2 regions of the Hylemonella sp. P2_B10 genome follow, and region 1 is predicted to be linked to the other one. Evidence: riboswitches for the same ligand, from Rfam matches in the RefSeq annotation. Region 1 holds a riboswitch; the other holds the start of a gene.
The links. Region 1 has a riboswitch for S-adenosylhomocysteine ahead of metH (methionine synthase). Riboswitches for the same ligand answer to the same signal wherever they lie in the genome.
Positions count from the first base shown of each region.

Region 2: it holds a riboswitch for S-adenosylhomocysteine, as region 1 does, so the genes downstream of both, ahcY (adenosylhomocysteinase) here and metH (methionine synthase) in region 1, are expected to answer to the same signal.

Region 1 is NZ_JBFUDE010000005.1:113,253-120,425, reverse strand. Features, by position in the region: gene recQ (DNA helicase RecQ) at 1-1,279, opposite strand, end outside; gene AC1DX2_RS21700 (homocysteine S-methyltransferase family protein) at 1,362-2,408, shown strand; S-adenosyl-L-homocysteine riboswitch at 2,759-2,831, shown strand; gene metH (methionine synthase) at 2,855-5,617, shown strand; gene AC1DX2_RS21690 (DUF3108 domain-containing protein) at 5,685-6,461, shown strand; gene AC1DX2_RS21685 (rhodanese-like domain-containing protein) at 6,468-6,887, opposite strand; gene ftrA (transcriptional regulator FtrA) at 6,998-7,173, shown strand, end outside.
Region 2 is NZ_JBFUDE010000004.1:611,453-618,625, reverse strand. Features, by position in the region: gene AC1DX2_RS20670 (hypothetical protein) at 1-794, shown strand, start outside; gene AC1DX2_RS20665 (hypothetical protein) at 835-1,449, opposite strand; gene AC1DX2_RS20660 (peptide chain release factor 3) at 1,584-3,215, opposite strand; S-adenosyl-L-homocysteine riboswitch at 3,466-3,552, shown strand; gene ahcY (adenosylhomocysteinase) at 3,629-5,062, shown strand; gene AC1DX2_RS20650 (TlyA family RNA methyltransferase) at 5,145-5,939, shown strand; gene metF (methylenetetrahydrofolate reductase [NAD(P)H]) at 5,961-6,803, shown strand; gene AC1DX2_RS20640 (GDP-L-fucose synthase family protein) at 6,811-7,173, opposite strand, start outside.

The sequences.
Region 1 (7,173 bases):
CTGGCGGCTGCAGGCAGTTGTCGCAATTTCCGCATGAGGTTTTAGCGGCTTGAGCCAGCGGCTGGCCTTCGCCGTCGCTGGTATCCGGCCCGGCACCATAGGTTTCGCCGAAATAACCCAGCAGCCGAACGCGCCGGCAATCGGTGGCCTCGGCCAGGCCCAGCAGCGCGTCCAGCTTGCCGCGCATCACCTGTTTGAACTCTTCGCCGGCGGGGCTCTCATCAATCATGCGGCGCTGGTTGACCACGTCTTGCAGGCCGTAGCTCATCCAGGCATTGGCCGGTTCGCCGTCGCGGCCGGCGCGGCCGGTTTCCTGGTAGTAGCCCTCGATGTTCTTGGGCATGTCCAGGTGGGCGACAAAGCGCACATCGGGTTTGTCTATGCCCATGCCGAAGGCGATGGTGGCCACCATCACGATGCCGTCCTCGCGCAGGAAGCGGTCCTGGTTGTTCTGTCGCACCTTGGCGTCCAGCCCGGCGTGGTAGGGCAGGGCATTGATGCCGGCGCCACTCAGCGTTTGTGCCACTTCTTCCACCCGTTTGCGCGACTGGCAATACACCACCCCCGCATCGCCCGTGTGCTCTCGCTCGATGAAGCGCAGCAGCTGCAAGGTCGGGTCTTTCTTCTCGACGATGGTGTAGCGGATGTTGGGCCGGTCGAAGCTGCTGACGAATTGCTGGGCCTCTTCCAGCTGCAGCCGCTCAACGATGTCGGCGCGGGTGATGTCATCGGCCGTGGCCGTCAGGGCCAGGCGCGGTACGCCGGCATAGCGCTCGTGCAGCACGGTGAGCGCCCGGTACTCCGGCCGGAAGTCATGGCCCCACTGGCTGACACAATGCGCTTCGTCGATGGCAAACAGGCTCAAGGCCCCGCGCGCATGCAACGCATCCAGCTGGGCCAGGAAGCGCGGTGTGGTCACGCGCTCGGGCGCGGCATAGAGCAGTGTCAGCTCGCCGCGCATCATCTGGCGTTCCACCTCGCTGGCCTCGTCCATCGACAGTGTGGAATTCAAGAAGGTGGCGCTGACGCCCACCTCCTGCAAGGCACCCACCTGGTCGTGCATCAGCGCGATCAGCGGCGACACCACGATGGCCAGGCCCAGCCCCTGGCGCTGGCGGGCAATGGCCGGTATCTGGTAGCACAGCGACTTGCCGCCGCCGGTGGGCATCAGCACCAGCGCGTCGCCGCCGGCCACCACGTGGTCGACGATGGCTTCCTGTCGGCCACGGAATTGCTCGTAGCCGAAAACTTCGTGCAGGATGGAATGGGGCGTCGACATGTATAAAACTCCAGCCCCTATTGTCGGGGGGATTTTCCAGGAATTCGAGCTTAAAGTGACGCTTCTTTCTACAATATTGGTTATGAAGCCCATCACCTACACCCGTGGCCAGGCCTTGCCTGGCATCCTCGCCAGCCGCATTGCCGTTCTGGACGGCGCCATGGGCACGATGATCCAGCGCTTCAAACTGAACGAAGCGCAGTACCGGGGTGAGCGCTTCAAGGACTTCCACAAGGACGTCAAGGGCAACAACGAGCTGCTCAGCCTGACGCGCCCGGACGTCATCACCGACATTCACGAAAAGTACCTGGCCAGCGGTGCCGACCTGATCGAGACCAACACCTTTGGCGCCACCCGCGTTGCCCAGGCCGACTACGACATGGCCGACCTGGCCTACGAGATGAACCTGGCCTCGGCCAAGCTGGCGCGCGCCGCCTGCGACAAATACTCGACGCCGGACAAGCCGCGCTTCGTGGCCGGCGCCCTGGGCCCCACGCCCAAGACCGCCAGCATCAGCCCGGACGTCAATGACCCCGGCGCGCGCAACGTCAGCTTTGAAGAGCTGCGCGCCTCCTACTACGAGCAGACCAAGGGGCTGGTGGAGGGTGGCGCCGACCTGATCCTGGTGGAAACCATTTTCGACACGCTGAACGCCAAGGCGGCGCTGTTCGCCGTCGACGAATATTTTGCTGATTCGGGCCAGCGACTGCCCCTGATCATCAGCGGCACGGTGACGGATGCCTCGGGTCGCATCCTGAGCGGCCAGACGGTCACCGCCTTCTGGTACAGCGTGCGCCATGCGCAGCCGCTGGCCATAGGCCTGAACTGCGCGCTGGGTGCGGCGCTGATGCGCCCCTACATCCAGGAGCTGAATCGCGTGGCGCCTGACACCTTCATCAGCTGCTACCCCAACGCCGGCCTGCCCAACCCGATGTCGGACACCGGCTTTGACGAAACGCCTGATGTGACGGCCCGCCTGGTGCGCGAATTCGCCGCCGAGGGGCTGGTCAACATCGTCGGCGGCTGCTGCGGCACCACGCCGGACCACATTGGCGCGATTTGCGCGGCGGTGGCGCCCCTGCCGACGCGTCAGCGGCAGAACGGTTTTTTCTACAAGGAAGCGGCCTAAATTCGGCGGCTTAGCGGGGCTGTTTCGCTGGCTGCCGACGCCGCTGGTGCGCGTGGCTACGCGGATGTCCCCCGGGCCTGCGGCCCTCCTCCTTGATTCCGCTCCGCCACGCGCCCCTGCGACATCGGGTCAATTGGCACGCGCAACGCTTGAATTTCCGAACACCGGCACGCCAACCACGTCGGCAAGATCAGGTCGTCATGGCACTCTGCGCGGCGGCATCAAGGAGGAGGCCCGCAGGGCCGGGGGGACAGCCGCGGAGCGGAGTGCCGTGGCGGCGTGATCCCCCCAACCGTAGCGGTGATGCATTGAATCCATGGTGAACAGGCCTCCGAAGGCGTAAAATCACGCCATCCAAGGAGCGTTGCAGCGCCGGCATCTCACCGGCGTCAGGCTTGGATATCGCAACGGCGCTCACCTGAACAATTGTTTTGCAGGTGAGCCGCATGTCCGAATCAATCCCATCTTCTGTTGCCCCCATGCTGCTGTCCGGCCTCGAGCCGGTGCGCATCGACGCGTCTTCGCTGTTCGTCAACGTCGGTGAGCGCACCAACGTCACCGGGTCCAAGGCCTTTGCCCGCATGATCCTGAACGGCCAGTTCGAGGAGGCGCTGGCGGTGGCGCGCCAGCAGGTGGAAAACGGCGCCCAGATCATCGACGTCAACATGGACGAGGCCATGCTGGACAGCCAGGCCGCGATGGTGCGCTTTTTGAACCTGATTGCCAGCGAGCCCGACATCGCCCGCGTGCCCATCATGATCGACTCCAGCAAGTGGAGCGTGATCGAGGCTGGCCTGCGCTGCGTGCAGGGCAAGGCCATCGTCAACTCCATCAGCATGAAGGAGGGCGTGGAGGCCTTCAAGCAGCAGGCCACGCTGCTGCGCCGCTACGGCGCCGCCGCCGTGGTGATGGCCTTTGACGAAAAGGGCCAGGCCGACACCTATGAGCGCAAGATCGAAATCTGCGAGCGCGCCTACCGCATCCTGGTGGACGAGGTGGACTTTCCGGCCGAAGACATCATCTTCGACCCCAACATCTTCGCCATTGCCACCGGCATCGACGAGCACAACAACTACGCGGTGGACTTCATCAACGCCACCCGCTGGATCAAATCCAACCTGCCCGGCGCCAAGGTGTCGGGTGGTGTCAGCAACGTCAGCTTCTCGTTCCGCGGCAACGACCCGGTGCGCGAGGCCATCCACACCGTGTTCCTGTACCACGCGATACAGGCCGGCATGGACATGGGCATCGTCAACGCCGGCATGGTGGGCGTGTACGACGACCTGGAGCCGGAATTGCGCGAGCGCGTGGAAGACGTGGTGCTGAACCGTCGGGCGGATTCGGGCGAGCGGCTGGTGGAGATTGCCGAGTCGGCCAAGGGCGCAGCCAAGGATGACAGCAAACGGCTGGAGTGGCGCGGCACGGCCGACGCACCGGCAACTGTCGGCCAACGCTTGTCGCACGCGCTGGTGCATGGCATCACCGACTTCATCACCGAGGACACCGAAGAGGCTTACCAGGGCATATTGGCCAAGGGCGGCCGGCCATTGCACGTGATCGAAGGCCCGCTGATGGATGGCATGAACATCGTCGGCGACCTGTTCGGCCAGGGCAAGATGTTCCTGCCGCAGGTGGTGAAGAGCGCACGCGTGATGAAGCAGGCGGTGGCGCATTTGATCCCCTACATCGAGGAAGAAAAGCGCCAGCAGGAGGCCGCCGGTGAAGACGTGCGCGCCAAGGGCAAGATCATCATCGCCACCGTCAAGGGTGACGTGCACGACATCGGCAAGAACATCGTCACGGTGGTCTTGCAGTGCAACAACTTCGAAGTCGTCAACATGGGCGTGATGGTGCCCTGCCATGAGATCCTGGCGCGTGCCAAGGTGGAGGGCGCCGACATCGTGGGCCTGTCGGGCCTGATCACGCCCAGCCTGGAAGAAATGCAATACGTGGCCGGCGAGATGCAGAAGGATGAGCACTTCCGCATCAAGAAGATCCCGCTGCTGATCGGTGGCGCCACCACCTCGCGCGTGCACACGGCGGTGAAGATCGCGCCGCACTATGAAGGCCCGGTGGTCTACGTGCCGGACGCCTCGCGCAGTGTCAGCGTGGCGCAAAGCCTGCTGTCGGAGCAGGCCGCCAAATACATTGACGAGCTGAACGCCGACTACGAGCGCGTGCGCCACCAGCATGCCAACAAGAAGCAGGTGCCGCTGTGGCCGCTGGCCAAGGCACGCGCCAACAAGACGCCGGTGGATTGGGCCAGCTTCATTCCCGCCCAGCCCAAGTTCATCGGCCGGCGCGTGTTCAAGAACTTCGATTTGACGGAACTGGCCAAGTTCATCGACTGGGGCCCGTTCTTCCAGACCTGGGACCTGGCCGGCCCCTTCCCCGCCATCCTGAAAGACGAGGTGGTGGGCACGGAGGCGGTGCGCGTGTATGCCGATGCCCAGCGCATGCTGAAGCGCCTGATCGAAGGCCGCTGGCTGACCGCCAACGGCGTGGTGGGCCTGTACCCGGCCAACACCGTGAACGACGACGACATCGAGTTGTACACGGATGAGACGCGCAGCGAGGTGGCCATGACCTGGTATGGCCTGCGCCAGCAGACCGAGAAGCAGGTGATTGACGGCGTGATGCGCCCCAGCCGCTGCCTGGCCGACTTTGTCGCACCCAAGCCCGGTGTGAAGGGTGCCAGCCCCTTGCCCGACCACGTGGGCGTGTTCGCCGTCACCACCGGTATCGGCGCCGAGGTGAAGGAAAAGTACTTCAACGACGACAACGACGATTACTCGTCCATCATGCTCAAAGCCATCGCCGACCGCCTGGCCGAGGCCTTTGCCGAGTGCCTGCACCAGCGCGTGCGCACCGACCTGTGGGGCTATGCGCCGCAGGAAACGCTGGGCACCGATGAGCTGATCGCCGAGAAGTACCAGGGCATACGCCCTGCGCCCGGATACCCGGCCTGCCCGGACCACAGCGTCAAGCGCGACATGTTCGCGCTGCTGCATTGCGAAGAGATTGGCATGAGCCTTACCGAAAGCCTGGCCATGCTGCCGGCGGCCAGCGTCAGCGGCTTCTACCTGGCGCACCCCGACAGCACCTACTTCAACGTTGGCCGGGTCGGCGACGACCAGGTGCAGGACCTGGCCGCGCGCAAGGGCGTGGCCAAGCAGGACCTGGAGCGGCTGCTGGCGCCCAACCTGTGAGGGTTGCTGGCGCCCCAGCGGGGGACGGTGTACAGTGCGCGCTTTATTGACGCACTCACCCTGTCACATGCGCCTTGCTTTGCTTGTTTTTCGCCGCCTGCTGCCGCTGGCCGTTGTTTCCGCTGCGTTGCTCGGCGGCTTGTCCCCAGCCACCGCCGAGGTGGTGGACATCGGCAAGCCGCTGCCCCGCTTTGCGCTGCTGAAAGAGGGTACGCACCATTACCTGCGCTTCGTGCGCGGCAAGGACGATGGCAGCAACACGCCGATTGATATCTGGACGCGCGAGGTTCGTTTTGACGTTGCCACGGGACGCTTTCGCATCAAGCAGCGTTGGGACGCGGTGGGCGCCGCAGCGTCCACCAAGTGGCTGGATTCGGAATTCGAGCTGAACACCTTCCGCCCGGTCACGCACACGCGCATCACCGACCGCGACGGCAAGCGCCTGGTGGAGGGCTTTGCCTTTGCGCCGGACAAGGTCAGCGGATTGAGCGGCCTGGCCGACAACGCGCACAAGGATCTGGTCATTGCCACGCCCGAGCCGACCTTCAACTTCGAGACCGACATGGAGATGTTGCAGACGTTGCCGCTGGCTGAAGGCTACGAGGCGCAGATCAACTTCTACCATGGCGGCGGTGGCGCGCCCGCGCGCTACACCTTCAAGGTGGCCGGCAGCCAGGCGATTGCCGGCCCCGGCGGCCCGGTGGACGCGTGGGTGATCACCTGCGACTACAACCGGCCCGGCACGGTGTCGCGCTTCTGGTTTGCAAAGGGCACGCAGTTGATGCTGCGGCAGGAGAGCCTGATGCCCGATGGCCGCACCATGGTGAAGACGCTGGTCGACTGAGGTCGCTCAGGCGGCTTGCAGCTCGGCCGCTTCCTGGCCCTCAAACGCAAACCCTTCGTCGGCCCAGCCGGTCATGCCGCCAATCAATTCCTTCACCGGGTAACCCAGCCGCGCCAAGCGCAGCGCGCCCCGGTTGGCGCCATTGCAGTGCGGGCCGGCGCAGTACACCACGAACAGCGTGTCCTGCGGGTAGTGCGCCAGCGTGGTGGCCACCAGCTTGCCGTGCGGGATGTTGATGGCGCCGGGAATATGCCGCTTGGCATACATCGCCGGCGAGCGCACGTCCACCAGCACAAAATCCTTCTCGCCGCGCTGCAGGCTGTCGTGCGTGTCCCAGCAGTCGGCTTCGAACGTCAGGCGGGCGGCGAAATGGCGCTCGGCTTCTGCGGATGCGGCGGCGGGAATCTGGGCAACGGCACTGGGCATGGTGTTCTCCAAAAAAGAAGTGAATGAAGTCGTGATGGCTGCATTGTGGGCAAGGGTAGGGCGGTGGTACAGTGGCGGAAAAGACATTACCCGGTGAAAAACCGCCAAGCATGAAACCCCCGAGGCTACCGAAACAGTCCCAGCCAGCCCTGGCGGACGCTGTCCCTTCTGCGCCAGCAGGCCCTGGTCAGGTGGTGGTGCTGGCGTATGACGGTCTGGCCTTGTTCGAATTCGGCATTGCCACCGAACTGTTCGGTTTGCCACGCCCCGAGCTGGGCGTGCCCTG
Region 2 (7,173 bases), on a different contig from region 1:
GCTTCGACAGGGAACAGCCGTTTTTCCATGCTTTTCGCCAACGCTACGGTGACGCCGCCCAGGTGATCTTCGTGCAGAACCTGCCGCAGGGGGCGTTCCCGCCCTGCCAGGCCGAGGCCAGCCTGTACGGCAGCAACACCTTGCGCGAGTTCAGCGCCTGGGAGGAGGGCCTGGCGCACTACCAGGCGCACCTGGAGCCACGTGCCGATGACGTGGTGGTGCTGACCAACGACACCATCTTCCGCAGCGACCGGCTGCTGCGCCTGGCCATGGACAACGGCGTGCTTCGGCTGGGCAACGTGGACTTCGGGTCGAAGGTCGCACTTGGGCCCATCATCAATGACCTCAGCGGCCTGCGGGTGTTCGGCCGGCGTGTCGGCGAGCAACTGGCCACGTATTTCGTCGCCATCCGCTTTCAGCACCTGCAGGCGGTGGGCGGTGTGCTGGGTGACGTGGATTTCAGCGCCTACCTGGCGCAGCGTTTCGGCCCGTCTTTGTTCGTGCACCCTAAGGCCCGCCAATTCAACGCTTTTTTCAACCAATGGCTGGGCGCGTCACAGCCAGCAGGAGTGGGCCGCTGGCCGCACAGCAGGCGGACGCCCTATACCGAAGAGAATTTCGCCTTCCTGCGCGACAAGGCCAAGATGATCCTGCTGGAGGCCCACCTGACGCACCGCCTGAAGTGTGCCGGATTTCGTTTCGTGGACATCTACAACTCCAATGCCCTCAAGCGCTTTGTGAACCGGCGCCGCTACGAGTTGCGTCGACTCATTTTGGCTGCCAGCAGCCCCTAGCACGTCACGAGGCGGTGCGAGAGGCGCCAAGGCAGGCGTGCTACTTGCCCAGTGCCATCAGCACCTTGTCCGCCAGCGCCACACCCATCTTCTCATCCAACTCCGCCGGTGATTTGGCGTTGGCGGTGGACACGTCCAAGTCAAAGCCTCCGCCCACCGTCTGTGTGGTGTGGCTGCGGCAGGACAGAATGTCCAGGCTCCAACTGTTCTTGATGCTGGTGCGCCCGGTCAGCGTGGCCATCGAGGCGTTGCCGGTCTGCACCCGGGTTATCCGCCCCAGTACGGCGATGTCTGTCCGCCTGCCTGCGCCGCACATGCCGTGCAGCGTCTCGCGCCTTTCGGTGGCCGTCATCTCGCTGACCTTCGCCTTGGGGCGTTCGATGGCTAGCGAGTAGCCGCCGCGCGCCTCCAGAAGGTCGGCCAGCTTGATGGCCCAGGGCTCGCTGACCACCAGGCCCACCCGCTTGGCGCGCAACAAGGTGTTGCGCACGGCAGGCGTCAGCGTGGCTTCGTCCAGCGAGATGTTGATCTTGTCCTCGCGCGCGCCGTTGGCGATAGGAACCGCTGGCGCGATGGCCACGGCGGCGCAGCCGGCCAGCCAGGCCACGGCCAGGACTGGCGAGCCGGCTCGTATCAGCACCCACAAAGAGCTCAAGGCCCGGCCCGCGCGCATTGGCCAAATTGTAGGAGTGATGCGCGGCACGCACGTGGCATACACCGCCGGCTTTACAGTTCGTTACGCAGGCTTCGCGCGCTGCCCGTTGCGCTGGCTGTCCCCGCGGTACTGGTTCAACCGGCCGACTGCAGCGCCAGCCCGGCGTGCTCGCGCAGCGGGTGGAAATGGATCTTGGGAAAGCGCTCCTGCGCCAGCCGCACGTCGTAGGGTGAGGTGCACAGGTAGGCCAGCGTGTCCGCGGCGTCGCGCGCCATGCGCGCCGGGTAGGCGTCGCAAAACGCCTTCAGCTCGGCGGGGGTGTCGGCGGTGATCCAGCGTGCGCCGGTGTACTGGCTGGATTCCAGCTTGATGTCGGCGTCGTACTCGCCCTTCAGCCGGTGTTGAACCACTTCAAACTGCAGCTGGCCCACCGCGCCCAGCAGCATGTTGCCGCCCATCTCGGGGCGGAACACCTGGATGGCGCCTTCCTCACCCAGCTGGGCCAGGCCTTGCTGCAGCTGTTTGGTGCGCAGCGGGTTGCGCAGCACCACGGTCATGAACAACTCGGGCGCGAAGAACGGCAGGCCGGTGTACTGCAGCGCCAGCGAACCGTCGGTGACGGTGTCGCCCAGCTGCACGCCGCCGTGCGTGGTGAAGCCCACGATGTCGCCGGCATAGGCCTCTTCCACCGCCTCGCGGCGCTGGCTCATGAAAGTCACCACCGAGGTCGGGCGCAGTTCTTTGGCGGTGCGCTGCACCTTCAGCTTCATGCCCGGCGTGTACTTGCCCGAGCACATGCGCACGAAGGCAATGCGGTCGCGGTGCGACGGGTCCATGTTGGCCTGCACCTTGAACACCACGCCGGAGAAGGCTTCGTCTTCCGGTTTGATCTCTTTCACCACCGGCTGCTTGTTGACCAGCAGCGAGCTGGTGCGCGGGCGCGGCGAGGGCGCCAGGTCCACCAGCGCGTCCAGCACCTCCATCACACCGAAGTTGTTGACACCGGAGCCAAAGAACACCGGCGTCTGCTTGCCGGCCAGGAAGGCCTCGCGGTCGAACGCCGGGGCGGCGCCGGCCACCAGCTCGATGTTCTGCTCAGCCAGTTCGAAATCCTGGCCGAAGCGCGCGCGCAATGTGGCCAGTTCGGTCATGGGGATGGTGTCGAAGTCCTGCGGGCGGCGGTCGGAGCCGGATTCAAACACCTTCATCTCCCGCGTGCGCAGGTTGACGATGCCGCCGAAACCCTTGCCCTGGCCCACCGGCCAGGTCATGGGCACGCAGGGCATGCCCAGCTCGGCCTCGATCTCGTCCAGCAGCACGATGGGGTCGCGCACCTCGCGGTCCATCTTGTTGACGAAGGTGATGATGGGCGTGTCGCGCTGGCGGCAAACCTCGATCAGCCGGCGCGTCTGCGCTTCCACGCCGTTGGCGGCGTCGATCACCATCAGCGCGGAATCCACAGCGGTCAGCACGCGGTAGGTGTCTTCCGAGAAGTCCTTGTGGCCGGGCGTGTCCAGCAGGTTGATCACGTGCTCGCGGTACAACATCTGCATCACCGAGCTGGCCACCGAGATGCCGCGCTGCTTCTCGATTTCCATCCAGTCGCTGGTGGCGTGGCGGGTGGCCTTGCGCGCCTTGACACTGCCGGCGATCTGGATGGCACCGGAGAACAGCAACAGCTTTTCCGTCAGCGTCGTTTTACCCGCGTCGGGGTGGGAGATGATGGCAAAGGTCCGGCGGCGCCGGGTTTCGGTTTCAAAGCTCAAGATCAGGTCCTGTTCGTGTCGCGGTGGCCCAGGGTCTCGGGGCCGGGGTGGGGCGGGCGCTGCGAACCAGCCAGGGAATGGGTTTCCCGGGGGAGCGCAGGCAAGGCGTGCCTGCCCAGCCGCAGTGGCGGGCAATGGCTTTGCCGGAAAGTCAGGGGGGTGACGTGCGCATCCCCTTGATTTTAAACGACTTTCCAGACCTTTGCCAAAGAATGCACACCGGGCGTGGCCGGCCTCGCTATAATTGCAGCTCTCCGAGGAGCGCTGCAACCCCCAGGCATGGACGCCGGGGGCGAGGCTCGGAAACAACCTTTGTTTCTAACTGCGCTCACCCACTGAATCGCGTGTGGTGAGGCTCCCTCAAGCTCCCGTACGCGAGTTCAGTGGCCCTCAACTTTGTTTTGGAGCCTTCCATGAGTGCTGTTCTCAAATCCACCACTGAACAAGATTACGTCATTGCCGACCTGTCGCTGGCCGCCTGGGGCCGCAAGGAATTGCGCATTGCCGAAACCGAAATGCCCGGCCTGATGGCCATCCGCGAAGAATTCGCCCCCAAGCAACCGCTGAAGGGTGCGCGCATCACCGGTTCGCTGCACATGACCATTCAAACGGCCGTGCTGGTGGAAACCTTGCAGGCACTGGGCGCGCAAGTGCGCTGGGCCTCGTGCAACATCTTCTCCACGCAGGACCACGCCGCCGCCGCGCTGGTGGCCACCGGCACGCCGGTGTTCGCCTACAAGGGCGAGAACCTGACCGACTACTGGGACTACACGCACCGCATTTTCGACTTTGGCCCCAAGGGCTCTGAAGGCGAAGGCCCGAACATGATCCTGGACGATGGTGGCGACGCCACGCTGCTGATGCACCTGGGCAAGCGGGCTGAAAAAGACGCCTCGTTGCTGAACAACCCCACCAGCGAGGAAGAAACCTGCCTGTACGCCTCCATCAAGGCCAAGCTGGCGGTGGACCCGACCTGGTACAGCCGCAAGAGCGCCCAGATCATCGGCGTGACGGAAGAAACCACCACCGGCGTGCACCGCCTGAACGAAATGAGCGTCAAGGGCACGCTGCTGTTCCGCGCCATCAACGTCAACGACAGCGTGACCAAGAGCAAGTTCGACAACCTGTACGGTTGCCGCGAGTCGCTGGTGGACGGCATCAAGCGCGCCACCGACGTGATGATCGCCGGCAAGGTGGCCCTGGTGGCCGGCTACGGCGACGTGGGCAAGGGCTCGGCCCAGGCCCTGCGCGCCCTGAGCGCCCAGGTGTGGGTGACCGAGATCGACCCCATCAACGCGCTGCAAGCCGCGATGGAAGGCTACAAGGTCGTCACCATGGACTACGCCGCCGACAAGGCCGACATCTTCGTCACCTGCACCGGCAACAAGTCGGTCATCACGCACGACCACATGGTCAAGATGAAGAACCAGGCCATCGTCTGCAACATCGGCCACTTCGACAACGAGATCGACATTGCCTCGGTTGAAAAGTACGAGTGGGAAGAAATCAAGCCGCAGGTCGACCACATCATCTTCCCGGACGGCAAGCGCATCATCCTGCTGGCCAAGGGCCGGCTGGTGAACCTGGGCTGCGGCACCGGTCACCCCAGTTTCGTGATGTCGTCCAGCTTCGCCAACCAGACCATCGCGCAGATCGAGTTGTTCTGCCACAGCGACGCCTATGACGTGGGCAAGGTCTATGTGCTGCCCAAGCATCTGGATGAAAAAGTGGCCCGCTTGCACCTGAAGAAGGTCGGCGCCATGCTGACCGAACTGAGCGACGAGCAGGCCGAGTACATCGGCGTGCCCAAACAAGGCCCGTACAAGGCTGATACCTACCGCTATTGATGGCCCCCACGCTCGTCACTTGCGTGTACTCGCTGCCCCCAAAGGGGGCCGCAGTCGCCTTGGGGCGGCCCGGCGGCGACTGATGCGGATCGACCAACTGCTGGTGGCGCGCCAACTGGCCAGCACCCGCTCCCAGGCCCAGCGCCTGATCGCGGGTGGGGTGCAGTGGCGCAACGGCGACGTCTGGAAGAAGGTTGCCAAGAATGGCGACGAGGTGCCGGACGACGCCGACATCCAACTGCTGGACGATGCCGAGGCGCGTTACGTGTCGCGCGGCGGGCTGAAACTGGAAGCTGCGCTGAAGGCTGCTGGCCTGCATGTGCAGGGCTGGCGGTGTCTGGACCTGGGCCAGTCCACCGGCGGCTTCACTGACTGCTTGCTGCAACAGGGCGCGGCCCTGGTGGTGGGTGTGGACGTGGGCAGCGCGCAACTGCACCCGCAATTGCGTGAGGACGTGCGGGTGGTGGCGGTGGAAGCCGTCAACGCCCGCAACCTGACGGTCGATGACCTGATGCCCGCTTACGCACACTTTGAGGGTGCTGAAGGCGACGCGGACGTCGATTGGTCCCCTGAGTTCGATCTGGTCGTGGGCGACTTGTCCTTCATCTCGCAGACGCTGGTGTTGCCGGCGGTGGTGCCCTTTTTGAAGATCGGCGGTCATCTGCTGACATTGGTCAAGCCGCAGTTCGAACTGCAGCCCGGCCAGGTGGGCAAGGGCGGCATCGTCAAGGATGTCGCCATGTACCCGCTGGTGGAGCAACGGCTGCGCGATGCCTGCGCCGATTTGGGGCTGACGGTGTTGGACTGGTTCGACTCACCCATTGAGGGTGGCGATGGCAACCGCGAGTTCTTCATCCATGCAGTCAAAAGACACTGAATAGAAAGCGCTGGAGTTGATATGAGTTCCTCCCTGCCTTTGAGCTTTGAGTTTTTTCCGCCAAAGACGCCTGAGGGCGTGGGCAAGCTGGCCAAGGTGCGCCAGCAGCTGTATGTGCTGAAGCCGGACTTTTGCTCGGTGACCTATGGCGCCGGCGGCTCCACACAGAGTGGAACCTTCACCGCCGTGCGCGACATCCTGGCCGAGGGGGTGGATGCGGCGTCGCATTTTTCCTGCATAGGCGCCACCCAGGCCAGCCTGCGCGAGCAATTGGCCACGCTGAAGGCGATGGGCGTGCGCCGGCTGGTGGCCTTGCGCGGCGACCTGCCCAGTGGCTACGGCGCCGGTGGTGAATTCCACTACGCCAGCGACCTGGTCGCCTTCATACGCGCCGAGACCGGCAGCGATTTCCACATCGAGGTGGCTGCCTACCCCGAGGTGCACCCGCAGGCCAAGTCGCCGCAGGCTGACCTGCAGGCCTTTGCGACCAAGGTGAGAGCGGGCGCCAACAGCGGCATCACGCAGTACTTCTACAACGCCGACGCCTACTTTGATTTTGTCGAGCAGGTGGATGCGCTGGGGTTGGATGTGCCGGTGGTTCCGGGCATCATGCCGATCATCAGTTCCACGCAGCTGATGCGCTTCAGCGACGCCTGCGGCGCCGAAATTCCGCGCTGGATACGCCTGCGCCTGCAAGCCTATGGCGACGACAGCGAATCCATCAAGGCCTTTGGCCTGGACGTGGTGACCAGCCTGTGTGAACAACTGCGCGCCGGTGGCGCACCGGGCTTTCACTTCTACACCATGAACCAGGCTGCCGCCACGCTGGCGATCTGCGAGCGCCTGAATTTGTCAGCGGCCTGATGCCGGCTTAGCCAGCGGTCTGCTGGCGCTGGAATTCAGCGTAGGCTTGCTTCAAGCCCTGGCGCAGATCGGTTGTCGCCGTGAAGCCCAGGCCTGTCAACTTCGACACGTCCATCAGCTTGCGCGGCGTGCCGTCGGGCTTGCTGCGGTCGAACACGATCTGCCCGCTGTAGCCCACCACATCCTGCACGGTGCGCGCCAAGTCGGCGATGCTGAGGTCGTGGCCGACGCCGATGTTGATCAGCGGTGGCTCGAACCGGCCGGTTTTGGTTTCGTCGCTGCCCAGCAGCCGGTCGTACTGCGTATCCGGCAGGCTCATCAGGAACACGCAGGCCTGGGCCATGTCGTCGCTGTACATGAACTCGCGCAG